Kaistia algarum: one gene and its partner. The protein of the gene in region 2 binds, or shares a complex with, the protein of the main gene of each other region. Links are inferred from orthologs where the notes say so. Each region holds a gene or a part of one and is shown on either strand. Other genes may lie near its edges. The genes, in order: rpsG and tig.

Region 1 (4,916 bases), on a different replicon or contig from region 2:
CGGGAAGCCCGCAAGCGGACCCGAGGTCATGACCGAGTTCAGGCCCTTTTCGACGCCCGGGACGTATTCCTTGGGAACCGTACCGCCGACGACCTTGTTCTCGAAGCTGTAACCGGCGCCGATCTCGTTCGGCTCGATGATGAACTTGACGCGGGCGAACTGGCCCGTACCGCCGGTCTGCTTCTTGTGGGTGTAGTCGATTTCCGTCTTCTTGCGGATCGTCTCGCGATAGGCGACCTGCGGAGCACCGACATTCACGTTGATGTTGTACGGCGCACGGCGAAGGATATCGATCTTGATGTCGAGGTGCAGCTCGCCCATGCCCTTGATGATGGTCTGGCCGGACTCGCTGTCGGTCGAAACCCGGAACGACGGATCTTCCGAAGCAAGCTTCTGAAGTGCGACGCCCAGCTTCTCCTGGTCGGTCTTGGTGGCCGCCTCGACGGACATCTCGATGACCGGCTCGGGGAATTCCATCTTCTCAAGCAGAACCGGATGAGCCGGATCGCAGATCGTGTCGCCGGTGCGGGCTTCCTTCAGGCCGACCAGAGCCACGATGTCGCCAGCGAAGGCCTCATCGATGTCTTCACGCGAATTGGCATGCATCGTGACCATGCGGCCGATACGCTCACGCTTCTCCTTGGTGGAGTTGAGGAGCGTCGTGCCCTTCTGCAGCACACCCGAATAGATGCGTGCAAAGGTCAGGATGCCGAACGGATCTTCGATGATCTTGAACGCGAGCATCGAGAGCGGCTCGTCGTCGGTCGAATGACGCTCGACTTCCTCGCCGGTCTTCAGATCGATGCCCTTGGTCGGCGGAACGTCGACCGGGGACGGCAGATAGTCGACAACCGCGTCGAGCAGCGTCTGCACGCCCTTGTTCTTGAACGCCGAGCCAGCAAGGACCGGGAACCACGTCGAATGCAGCACGGCCTTGCGGATCAGCCGCTTCAGCGTCGCGGTGTCCGGCTCGTTGCCTTCGAGATAGGCTTCCATCGCCGTGTCGTCGAGTTCGACGGCAGCCTCGATCAGCTCGGCGCGAGCCGCAACGGCCCGGTCGAGCATGTCGGCAGGGATCTCGATCTCGTCATACTTCGCGCCGAGGCTCTCGTCATGCCAGACGATGGCCTTCATCTCGACGAGGTCGACGATACCCTTGAAGTCCTGCTCGGCGCCGATCGGCAGCTGGATCGGAACCGGACGGGCACCGAGGCGCGTCTTGATGTCCGCGATGCACATGTCGAAATTGGCGCCGGTCTTGTCCATCTTGTTACAGAAGACAATGCGCGGCACATGATACTTGTCGCCCTGGCGCCAGACGGTCTCGGTCTGCGGCTCCACACCCTGGTTGGAGTCGAGAACGCAGACAGCGCCGTCGAGAACACGCAGCGAACGCTCGACTTCGATCGTGAAGTCGACGTGGCCGGGCGTATCGATGATGTTCAGGCGCTTGCCGTTCCAGAAGGTGGTCGTAGCCGCCGACGTGATCGTGATGCCGCGTTCCTGCTCCTGCTCCATGTAATCCATGGTTGCAGCGCCGTCGTGGACCTCGCCGATCTTATGGCTCTTGCCGGAATAGTAGAGAATCCGCTCGGTCGTCGTGGTCTTGCCGGCATCGATGTGCGCCATGATGCCGAAATTGCGGTAGTCTTCGATCTTGTGCGTGCGGGCCATTATGGTCTCACCTTGTCCGATCGTTACCAGCGATAGTGCGAGAACGCGCGGTTGGCTTCAGCCATCCGGTGCGTGTCTTCGCGCTTCTTGACCGCATTGCCACGATTGTTCGACGCGTCCAGCAGCTCGCCGGACAGACGCTCGACCATGGTCTTCTCATTGCGGGCCCGGGCAGCCGTCAACAGCCAGCGGATCGCCAGCGCCTGACGACGATCCGTGCGGACCTCGACCGGAACCTGATAGGTAGCACCACCAACGCGGCGCGAACGCACTTCGATATGCGGCGCGACATTGTCCAGCGCCTGGCGGAACACCACGACGGGCTCCTGCTTGGTGCGGGCCTGGATCACATCGAGAGCACCGTAGACGATGCTTTCGGCAACAGACTTCTTGCCGTCATACATGACGGCATTCATGAACTTGGTCACGACAATATCGCCGAACTTGGGGTCCGGGATGATCTCGCGCTTCTCTGCACTATGGCGACGGGACATGATTCAGAAATCCCTTACTTCGGACGCTTCGCGCCGTACTTGGAACGACGCTGCTTACGGTTCTTGACGCCCTGGGTGTCGAGAACGCCGCGCAGAATGTGGTAGCGCACGCCCGGCAAGTCCTTGACGCGACCGCCACGGATCATGACGACCGAGTGTTCCTGCAGATTGTGACCTTCACCGGGAATATAGCCGATGACCTCGAACTGGTTGGTCAAACGCACCTTGGCGACCTTACGAAGTGCCGAGTTCGGCTTCTTCGGGGTCGTCGTATAGACGCGCGTACAAACACCGCGCTTCTGCGGGTTCTGCTCCAGCGCGGGCACCTTGTTCCGCTTTGCCGGCGCCTGGCGCGGCTTGCGGATCAACTGATTGATAGTCGGCATGCGTCGCCTTCCAGCTAGCCTACGGTCCTGTATCGCTCGCTCTTCATCCACCGTTGAGAGCCGTATAGCCCATAAACGAAGGGCGCCATTTCCGCTCGTTAGGGCGGAGGCGCTACGAAGAGCAGAGGATCACGGCTTGCGCCGCGATCATGCGTGTCGCTTCTAACGTCTTTTTTCGATCCAGACAGCGTTTAAACCCGAACTCCGCGGCGCGTCGCCAGCGAACGATTTAGGCTTACCACCTGCCCGAAAGCTTGCGGAACCTACTTATTCGCCCCCTTCGCGTCAACCCCCGTGCGCATTTCTTTTGGCCGAGGCCCGAACGGGAAGATTGCTGCGACGGCTGAGCGTAAGCGGCGTCTTTGTTGCGCAAACCGATCGTCTGAAGCAATTTTCTTTCGCGACCTCGGTAGCGGTGGTTCGCGAGTCCCGAATCGGCCCGCTATTGCGGGGGCGGCACCTTCACGGAGAACGGCTTCCCCTTCTCGCCGGTGACGATCATGAGGATTCGCACGGCCTCATTGCCGACGACTCGCCCGTCATGTGGCCGGTTGACCATTTCGGCGAACGAATCGCCGGCCTTGAAGGTCTGCTTCCGGCCATCCGCCATCTGCACCTCGATCGCACCCTGCAGAATATACGCGTAGGCGGGATAGGGGTGCTCGTGCCAACCCGTCTCGCCGCCAGGCGGAATTTCGACCAGCAGGCTCTGCACTTCCGGATCGTCGATCTTGGGATACTGGATCGCGTCGCCGCTCGTTGTCGTCTCGGTGTCCAGCAGACGTTGCACCTTCACGGACGGCTTGTAGCTCTCCTCCGCCAGTGCACCCGATGCGCCAAGAACCAGCGCCGCCGCCACGATCGCCTTGAAGCCTCTCATCGCTTTCCCCTCCCCGTTGACCGCCGATATACGGCAGTTGAAGCTCCGTATAACGGCGAAGGGTAAACGGAAAGGGCAGCGCGGAGCCGCCCTTTCATGCGAAGGGCGAGCGTTCGTCGAGCTCTCGCTCGCTTGGGAGATGAAGGTCTATCGGCCCACCTGTGTCGTCGACTGGATCGCGTCGCCAGTCGCCGTGGCCGTGTCGCTGACCTGATCGCCGAGCGCCTCGACATTGCCGTTGAAGTTCTTGCGCGTATTTGGATCGACGAGCGCCACGGGTGCGGCAACGACGAGCCCCGCAGCAGCACCGACCGTTGCCGCCGCGCCGGTCGAAGCCGCGATGATGCGGTCACCGAGACCCACATTCGAATCCGTTATCGCCTGCCCCTCCGCGAGGCGGGCGCCGATCGCCTGCACGACCTGCGGGCTTGCCGCGAACTTGCCATGGTTCAGCTTGTCGTCCGTATGGAGCTTGGTCAGATCGATGACGGTGATCTTGTCCCTCTCCAGTTCGGTGAGATAGGGCTCCTTGGACGGATCGATCTGGCCCAGCCGTTCGACATTGCCCCAGATACGCCGAGAGGCCGCAAGTGCGCGGTCATCCTGCGAGACGAACAGCGTGATCTGCGGACCCTTGCTGCCGATATCGGCCATCTGGCTGCGGAACACATCGACATCGACGTCTGGTGAAGCCAGCATCACATTCTTGATCTTGGGCAACACCCGGCCATTGCGGATCGCCATCTGGCGCAGCGCCTCCAGCGTCACCCAATTTCCCATCGAATGCGCGAGGACGGATACCTCGTCAACGTTCGGATCCTTGGCGAGCGCGGTCAGCAGCTTCTCGAGAGCGTCACGGGAGTAGTTCGTGCTCTCCCGGTCATAGCCATAGTCGAGGAGGCTGCCGCGAGAAGGCCAGGTGAAGAGGATCGGCACGACCGGCGCGCCGGAATCATGCACGATCTGGGCATAGCGGTACACGGCATCGTCGAAACGGTTGTTGAAACCATGAATGAAGACCAGTGCCTGGCGGCCCGGCGTCTTCTTGATGCGGTTGTTGAACCACGCCTTCGCCTCGGGAAGCGTCATGTCATCGGCCTTGACCGTCACGAAGTCCGTGGCCGGATTGCCGGGCAGCTTCTTCGGCCATTGCACGTCGCCAACCTTGCGCGCCGATGCCGGAGGGATCGAAACGACGATATTGGCGAAGTCGAGTGCCTGTCCGCGCTCTCCAGTGAACAGCACGGCGCGATTGTCCGAACGCATCCGCGTCGTCGCCACAGCCATATCGACCTGGCTCGTTCCGGCCGCCGTGAGCGCTACCGGCTCGAGGACGCCCTCCGGCCGGCCGCCACAGGCGCTGAGCATCGCAGCACTGGCGAGGATGACGAAAAAGGCCCGGACCCGGACGCGGCGGTTACGCAAGATGATGCCTTCCGGCTGAGAAACCCGGCGTGCATACCACGGCGTGCTTCCGCCGAA
Region 2 (8,289 bases):
TCTTCCGGCCCAAGCCAGGTCACCGGCTGATACCGGGCAGAGCCCATTGCGGCCGGCTGACGATCGCTCAGATCGGAATTGAGGACAGCGTGCTCGATTGGATACGGCCCCGCGCCGCCGAGAACCGCAAGGAGGCTTGGCTGCCGGCCTTTCCCGTTGCTCGCACAGACGGCCATAAATATGACCGCGGCCATCTCGTCGTGGTCTCCGGCGGCATGCTCCACACCGGCGCCGCGCGCATGGCCGCCCGTGCCGGCCTCAGGGTGGGTGCCGGCCTCGTCACGATCGCCTCGCCGCCCGACGCGCTTGCCGTCAACGCGGCCCATCTCACCGCGATCATGCTGCGGCGGATCGAGGGTGCCGCCGGCCTGCGCGACCTGCTCGCCGACAAGCGCTTCAACGTCGTCGTTGCCGGCCCGGCGCTGGGGACGGGCGAGCCCACCGTGGAACTGATCGAAGCCGCGCTGGCGACCGAGGCGGCGCTGGTGCTCGACGCTGACGCGCTCACGGCCTTCCGCGACACTCCCGATCGGCTCTTCCGTGCCATCCAGGCGCGTTCGGCGCCGGTGGTGCTGACGCCGCATGACGGCGAGTTCGCCCGTCTCTTCCCCGATCTCGCCGGCGAGCCGGGCAAGCTCGATCGCGCCCGCGCCGCGGCCGGGCGATCGGGCGCCATCCTTCTTCTCAAGGGCGCCGATACAGTGGTCGCCCATCCGGATGGCAGGGCAACCATAGCCGACAACGCGCCCCCCTTTCTCGCCACCGCCGGCTCGGGCGATGTCCTTGCCGGCATGATCGGCGGGCTCATGGCGCAGCACATGCCCGCCTTCGAGGCAGCCAGCGCCGCTGTCTTCCTGCATGGCGAGGCGGGCAATATGCGGGGTAGGGGACTCATCGCCGAGGACCTGCCCGAAGCGTTGCCCGAAGTCCTCCGTCGGCTTTTCGATTGACCGCGCGGGCTTGGATGCTATAGAGGCGGCGCCTTGGACAGAGTCCGGCCACAAGGCCTGTTCCGGCGGTCGGCGGTCGCGGGCGTGGTGGAACTGGTAGACACGCTGGATTTAGGTTCCAGTGGCTCGCGCCATGGGGGTTCAAGTCCCTCCGCCCGCACCAGCGCCCGCGTAAGAAGAGAACGACGGCGCCGGCTAGACGCCAACCAACAAACGGACCGATACGAGAAAGCGCTGAAAATGCAGGTGACCGAGACCCTCAACGAGGGCCTGAAACGTGAAATCCAGATCGTGGTCCCCGCGACCGAGCTCGACAGCCGTCTCTCTGCTCGTCTTGAGGAGATGAGGGGCCAGGTGAAGCTCAACGGCTTCCGTCCCGGCAAGGTCCCGACGGCCCATCTGCGGCGCCTCTACGGCAAGTCGGCCATGGCCGAGATCGTCCAGGACGTTCTGAACGAGAACGCCCGCAAGACGCTTGAGGAGCGCGGCGAGCGCGCCGCCATGCAGCCGAGCTTCGAGCTGCCCGAGAGCGAGGACGAGACCGTCGAGATCCTCTCCGGCAAGCGCGATCTTGCCTACAAGATGACGTATGAGATTCTGCCGGCGTTCACGCTGGGCGAATTGAGCGGCATCAAGATCGACCGTCCGGTCGCCGGGGTGACGGATGAGGAAGTCGACACCGAGGTCAACAAGCTGGCCCGCGATTCGAGCGAGTACAGCCCGAAGGAAGGCGCCGCCGAGACGGGCGACCGCCTGACCATCTCCTATGTCGGCAAGATAGACGGCGAGCCCTTCGAGGGCGGCGCCGACGAAAACGGCATGGTTCAGATCGGATCGGGCCGTTTCATTCCCGGCTTCGAAGACCAGCTGATCGGCGCCAAGGTCGGCGATGAGCGCGTGCTGAACGTGACCTTCCCCGAGGATTACGGTTCCAAGACGCTCGCCGGCAAGGCCGCGACCTTCGACGTCGTCGTCAAGGAAGTCTCTTCGCCGGTGGCTGTCACGGTCGATGACGAATGGGCGAAGAAGTTCGGCATCGAATCGCTGGAAAAGCTCCGCGAGACGATCCGCGAGCAGATGCAGGGCCAGCTCAACGTGGCGACGCGCACCAAGATCAAGCGCCAGCTGCTCGACCAGCTCGACGAGCGCCACACCTTCGAGCTGCCGCCGACCATGGTCGAGCAGGAATTCCAGAACGTCTGGAACCAGGTGACGCAGGACCTCGAGCGTTCGGGACGCAGCTTCGCCGACGAGGAAACGACGGAAGACGCAGCCAAGGCGGATTATCGCAAGATCGCCGAGCGCCGCGTCCGCCTCGGTCTGGTGCTCTCCGAGATCGGCGAGAAGAACCAGATCCAGGTGACCGACGAGGAAGTCCAGAAGGCGCTTGTCGACCGGATCCGCCAGTATCCGGGCCAGGAGAAGCAGGTCTACGACTTCTACAAGGAAAATCCCGAGGCGCTCGCCAGCCTGCGCGCCCCGATCTTCGAGGAGAAGGTCGTCGACCATCTCCTGACCCTTGCCGACATCACCGACCGCACTGTCTCGCGCGAGGAGCTGTTCAAGGACGACGAGGAAGACGCCAAGGTCTGAGCCGCGGCTCGTTCTACCTGATACAGCATGGCCGCGCTCGTCGCGGCCATGCTCGTTTCAAAGCTCCGCTGCGGAACGTTTTACGCCGGCTATGCGGCGCTTGGGAGGGTTCACCCTGTTACTCGGGATACCCACCCCTTTCGAAGCCGGTCGACCTACCATATGTATGGCTCTGCAATGCCCCGGGAATCGGTCATTCCGAGTGAGGTCGGCCGGGGCGATGACATTAGACCTGTGGCAAGCTGACGTCGCCGAAGGAAGATCATGAAAGACCCAGTCGACCTCTATATGAACACGCTCGTGCCGATGGTGGTCGAGCAGACCAATCGCGGCGAGCGCGCTTACGACATCTATTCGCGCCTGCTCAAAGAGCGCATCATTTTCATCACGGGTCCTGTCGAAGATTATATGTCGACGCTCGTATGCGCGCAGCTCCTCTTCCTCGAGGCCGAGAACCCGAAGAAAGAGATCGCGATCTATATCAATTCGCCGGGCGGCGTAGTGACGTCGGGCCTCGCGATCTACGATACGATGCAGTTCATCAAGCCTGCCGTGTCGACCTTGTGCATCGGCCAGGCCGCCTCGATGGGCTCGCTGCTGCTCACCGCCGGCGCCAAGGGCATGCGCTTTGCCCTGCCGAATGCGCGGATCATGGTGCACCAGCCTTCCGGCGGCTATCAGGGCCAGGTGACGGACATCCTGATCCACGCCAAGGAAGTCGAAAGCCTGAAGCGGCGTCTGAACGAGATCTATGTTCATCACACCGGCAACGACTACAAGACGATCGAGCATGCGCTGGAGCGCGACAATTTCCTCGTCGCCGAGGCCGCTGTGAAGTTCGGCCTGATCGATCAGGTGATGACGTCCCGCGAGGCTCTCGACGAGCTCAAGAAAGATTGACCCGGCTAAGCCCCGAAATCGCCCGGCGGCGCGGCCTCGTCAAGGCGGGCTGCGTCGTTAAGTATATCTTGATCGAGTCGCCGCTAGCGTGATTGGATCAATCTCAGCCGATTGCGTCCGTCGGCAGGGGCTCTAGGGTCGGGGTTTTCGCTGACCGGTTCGATTGAGCGCGAACCGGTTGATACACGAATAGGTCGTTCCGCCCGGAGGGCCGGACGACAGCGAGGTAGACGGATGAGCAAAGTCAGCGGCAGCGACACCAAGAACACGCTCTACTGCTCGTTTTGCGGCAAGAGCCAGCACGAGGTGCGCAAGCTGATTGCTGGGCCGACGGTTTTCATCTGCGATGAATGCGTCGAGCTCTGCATGGACATCATTCGCGAGGAATCGAAGTCCTCGCTGGTGAAGTCGCGCGACGGCGTTCCAACGCCGCAGGAGATTTGTGCCGTCCTCGACGATTATGTGATCGGCCAGCGCCACGCCAAGCGCGTGCTCTCGGTCGCGGTGCATAATCATTACAAGCGGCTCAATCACGCGGCGAAGAACAACGACGTCGAACTGGCCAAGTCAAACATCCTGCTGATCGGGCCGACCGGTTGCGGCAAGACGCTGCTCGCGCAGACGCTCGCCCGCATCCTCGACGTGCCGTTCACCATGGCGGATGCCACGACGCTGACCGAGGCCGGCTATGTCGGCGAGGATGTCGAGAACATCATCCTGAAGCTGCTGCAATCCGCCGATTACAATGTCGAGCGGGCACAGCGCGGCATCGTCTATATCGACGAGGTCGACAAGATCAGCCGCAAGTCCGACAACCCGTCGATCACGCGCGATGTGTCGGGCGAGGGCGTGCAGCAGGCGCTGCTGAAGATCATGGAAGGCACTGTCGCCTCCGTGCCGCCGCAGGGCGGGCGCAAGCATCCCCAGCAGGAATTCCTGCAGGTCGATACGACCAACATCCTGTTCATCTGCGGCGGCGCCTTTGCCGGCCTGGAGCGGATCATTTCCGATCGCGGTCGCTCGACCTCGATCGGCTTCGGCGCCCGCGTCGCGGGTCCGGAGGATCGTCGTACTGGCGAATTGTTCCGTCATGTCGAGCCGGAAGACCTGCTGAAGTTCGGCCTGATCCCCGAATTCGTCGGCCGGCTGCCGGTTCTGGCGACGCTGGAGGATCTCGACGAGGGCGCGCTGATTACCATCCTGACCGAGCCGAAGAACGCGCTCGTCAAGCAGTATCAGCGCCTGTTCGAGATGGAGAATGTCGAGCTGGCGTTCCATCCCGACGCCCTGATCGCGATCGCCAAGCGCGCCATCGAGCGCAAGACCGGCGCCCGCGGCCTGCGGTCGATCATGGAGCAGATCCTGCTTGAGACCATGTTCGACCTGCCCGGCCTCGACGGCGTGCAGGAAGTCGTGATCTCGGCCGAAGTGGTCGAGGGCAAGGCCCGCCCGCTCTATATCTACGCCGAGCGCCAGGACGAGGCGGCCAACGCCTGATCCGGCTGCGGCTAAAGACATAGGAGGCCCGGCGGAGCGATCCGCCGGGCCTTTTCATTTCACCCGGCGGCTCGCTCGGGATGCACCGGCGCCAGAAAATCCTGACGATGGCGCCGGACCCAGGCCTCAATCGAACTGGGCTCGAAGCCGGCGAGCGCGCCCGACGCTTCGAAGGCAACGGACAGCATCGCGTCGGCCTCGCGCTTCTGCCCGGCGAAGAAATGGAATTTCGACGCGACTCGCCGCCCCATGCCTTGCCCCATCACCGCGTCGATCTCCGATTCGAATTCGGTGAGCGGTTGCGCGCGGTAGACGACCGGGCGCCCGAGTCCGGTTGAGATCCGGGCGGCCAGTTCGTCGCCGGTGACGCTTTCCGGCCCGGCGATGAGGTGGTCGCCACCATCGACACCGCGGTCCAGCAAGGCCATGGCTGCCGCCGCGCAATCATCGGCGGATGTCCAAGCGATCCGCTGGGATGCGTCGATCGGCGGTGAGAACACGCCGTCTCCGACAATATCGGCGCGGGCGGATGGCTTCAGCAAATTGTCCAGATACAGGGTCGGCCGGACCACGGCGAAGGGCGGGCCTTCGCTACGAACCAGATGCTCGATCTGCGCATTGGCAATGAAGCTGGGCTCGGCGCATGGCGCCGGCCGGCTGGCGCTCGCCAGCTTCAAGGCAATGGACCGGAGGCCGGCCGCGCGCGATGCCGTCACCGCATTGGCTGCCATTGTCAGCATCTGATCGGCCGGACCAATGGGAACCTGAAGCACGGCATGCCCGACGCCGGCGCTGGCAGCCAGCAGCGCCGTGGGATCGCGCAGGTCGCCTTCGACGAGTTCGACGTCTCGTGCCGCCAGCGCGTGGCTGCCTCCGCGGTCGCGCACGAGGGCCCGGACCTTGAACCCGCTGCAAAGCGCAGCCCGAACGACCGCTCCGCCTTGCACGCCATTGGCGAGATAGACGAGAACAGAACGGGATGAATCGACGACCGACATGAACGGCTCCTTGATGAGCGGGTCGGTCGAAGCAGGCAGTTCGAACCGGCTACCAGACAGACCCGGGACGCGCCGAGGCGCGGGGGACTGTCGGGGGATCACACGCCAAGCGTGGACCAGAGCTTCTCCGCCAGGGAGAAGGGCTTGGGCCTACCGAGACCAAGCCAGCCATTTTCGACGACAGCGACTTACTGCGGGCGCGCCGAGCCTGTCAACCGGCCGCTGTCATCGTCGTGCAGGGGCAGCGCCTTGCGCGGCCCCTCGTTTCGAGGCGTATGAACGCCGTTGGCAGACCCGGCTGGCGCTGTCCGATAAGGGCAGGAGCAAGCGACGGCCGACGCACAGGGCCTGCGCATGAGAGTGGACGCTATTGCGTCGGCACCACTTCCATGAACGTGAACGGCTTCGTCTCGACGAACTTGTCCGCCGCATTTCCTGCGAAGACCTTCCCGCCCGTTATGTCGAGCATCATCACCGGCGCGCCTTCTTTCAGGTCGAGATCGGCGAGCGGCACCCAGAAAGTGTTGGGGCTGGTGGAGGAATCGAAGAAATAGACCTTGTTCTTCTGGTCAGCGACCGTCCGCCAGATGGTCGAGGAGATGTTCGGCTGGCCCGGCGTCGTGATGCCGAGCGGCACCGAGACCGAGCGCATGACGCCCATGACGCTCGCCACCGCCTGATTGTCGAAGCTCTGGTTCGGGACGGCGCTGATATAGGTCGGCGCGATCTTGGTCGGAATGGCGTGGATCAGGAAATCGGCGCGGGCGAAGCGATCGGCGGCCCGGTTCGTGCCGGGCAGGAAGGTGAGCCCGCCGATCTCCTGCCAATAGCTGTTGAGCGCCAATTGCTGGTCATAGGTCGGCGAGTTGGTCATCACGCGATACTGCTCGCCGTGATAGATCACCAGCTTCCCGCCGATATATTGGAAGATCGCCGAGTCACCGGTCGCGTCGGAAATCGACAGGTGCAGTTGCGCGGCTTTGCCGTTCGGCAGCTTGGCCGTCTGGACACGGAACGGCTCCTTCTCCAAGGCCGTGACGGCGTCAGCCACGGTGGCGAAATTGTCGAGCACATACTGCGCCCAAAGCGCCATCGAGAGCGGCGGCTTGCCATGGGTTGAGCCGTAGTCGGATTCGGTCAGGTAGAGCAGGTTCGCTACCAGTCCGGCCTCGTTCATGCCGTCGGCCGTGCCGATGTCATAGCCGGAAGCGACGATGCTGCCATATTTTGACGTCCAGACCGGCGAGCCCGGCCCCGCGGCGCCGTCGCGCTTTATGCCGCGCGGGAACGCCCAGAGCCTCGTATGCATGTCTTCAAGCCAGTCCATCGAGCGACCCGTGATCACGGTATTGTCCGAGCCGATATAGACGGCCCGGGTACAGGCGTCGGCCGGCGCGAGGCTGGTCGCGAGAAGGGCGAGGGTCGCGGTTGCGGCGGCGATCGTCGAGCGGATGCGTGGCATGGGAGTCCTCCGGGGGTGCTCTGGTCGAGACGGCATATTAGACTCCGGCACGCCATACATTATGACCTGGGGCAACCAGCCTTCGCGGCTGTGCTGGCAGGGTTTGTGCATTGGTCCTGCAAACATGACCGTTCGGTAAAGGAGCAGTGCTTGACACCCCTAGGCGGCAACGCCACCTAATGAGCAACGCGTCGCCAGACGCACGAACCGACGAGTCGAGTTGCGGCTTCCTCCCAAGAGCCGTTGCTCGACTTCCAGGCCGAACGGTGCCTTCGGGGCCGTACCGGTTGTGAAAGGAACCAGAATGACAACCGAACCCAAGCGTTCGCTCGGCCTTCCCATGGGCGACGAACTCTATCCGGTCCTGCCCCTGCGCGACATCGTGGTGTTCCCGCACATGATCGTGCCGCTCTTCGTCGGCCGCGAGAAGTCGATCCGCGCGCTTGAGGAGGTCATGCGCGCCGACAAGCACATCCTGCTCGCGACGCAGCAGAATCCAGGCGACGATGATCCGCTCCCCGATGCGATCTATCCGATCGGCACGCTGGCGAGCGTCCTGCAGCTGCTGAAGTTGCCCGACGGCACGGTCAAGGTTCTGGTCGAGGGCATCTCGCGTGCCGAGGTCCAGCGCTACACCGACCACGAGACCTATTATGAGGCTTACGCCCATCCCTTGCCGGACGCCGAAGGCGACAAGGTCGAGGTCGAGGCGCTGGCTCGCTCGGTCGTGTCCGAGTTCGAGAACTATGTGAAGCTCAACAAGAAGGTCTCGCCCGAGGTCGTCGGCGCGGTGACGCAGATCGAGGACTACTCGAAGCTCGCCGATACCGTTGCCTCTCATCTGGCGATCAAGATCCCGGAGAAGCAGCAGATCCTGGCGCTCGGAACG

Evidence for each region.
Region 1: the proteins of tig (region 2) and rpsG are in contact, whole or in part, in a crystal structure (PDB 3GTY), measured with the Thermotoga maritima proteins. The link is inferred for Kaistia algarum from one-to-one orthologs. Residues at the interface, in WP_004081061.1 of Thermotoga maritima: Glu122, Val124, Val129, Leu130, Tyr133, Glu188, Gly259, Ile262, Tyr263, Glu266, Ser270, Glu273, Gln274, Glu277, Arg308, Gln311, Ile312, Ser315, Tyr316, Glu325, Arg329, Arg336, Leu363, Phe366, Trp367, Arg373, Leu377, Arg381, Leu384, Glu387; in WP_004081843.1 of Thermotoga maritima: Lys34, Lys52, Lys55, Glu59, Arg62, Gln63, Glu66, Asn67, Lys69, Val71, Arg95, Ala109, Lys110, Lys111, Gly112, Arg113, Pro114, Glu117, Glu121, Ile124, Ala125, Tyr127, Asn128, Asn129, Thr130, Gly131, Lys135, Asp139, Arg142, Met143.

What each region holds. Positions count from the first base shown.
Region 1 is NZ_JAPKNJ010000006.1:16,329-21,244, reverse strand. The notes cover bases 434-3,151. They hold rpsG (30S ribosomal protein S7), read right to left. Parts: upstream 2,169-3,151; coding sequence 1,698-2,168; downstream 434-1,697. Other genes in these bases: OSH05_RS24935 (cupin domain-containing protein), read right to left, coding at 2,997-3,151; rpsL (30S ribosomal protein S12), read right to left, coding at 2,183-2,554; fusA (elongation factor G), read right to left, coding at 434-1,674. Also shown: more of fusA, read right to left, coding at 1-433; more of OSH05_RS24935, read right to left, coding at 3,152-3,434; OSH05_RS24930 (alpha/beta hydrolase), read right to left, coding at 3,582-4,802.
Region 2 is NZ_JAPKNJ010000001.1:154,853-163,141, reverse strand. Bases 432-3,366 are described here. They hold tig (trigger factor), read left to right. Parts: upstream 432-1,190; coding sequence 1,191-2,543; downstream 2,544-3,366. Other genes in these bases: OSH05_RS00785 (ATP-dependent Clp protease proteolytic subunit), read left to right, coding at 2,808-3,366; OSH05_RS00800 (NAD(P)H-hydrate dehydratase), read left to right, coding at 432-950. In the rest of the region: more of OSH05_RS00800, read left to right, coding at 1-431; more of OSH05_RS00785, read left to right, coding at 3,367-3,443; ATP-dependent Clp protease ATP-binding subunit ClpX, read left to right, coding at 3,678-4,940; OSH05_RS00775 (SDR family oxidoreductase), read right to left, coding at 5,000-5,938; OSH05_RS00770 (linear amide C-N hydrolase), read right to left, coding at 6,306-7,400; lon (endopeptidase La), read left to right, coding at 7,705-8,289. UniProt on the Bacillus subtilis protein: Involved in protein export. Acts as a chaperone by maintaining the newly synthesized protein in an open conformation. Functions as a peptidyl-prolyl cis-trans isomerase.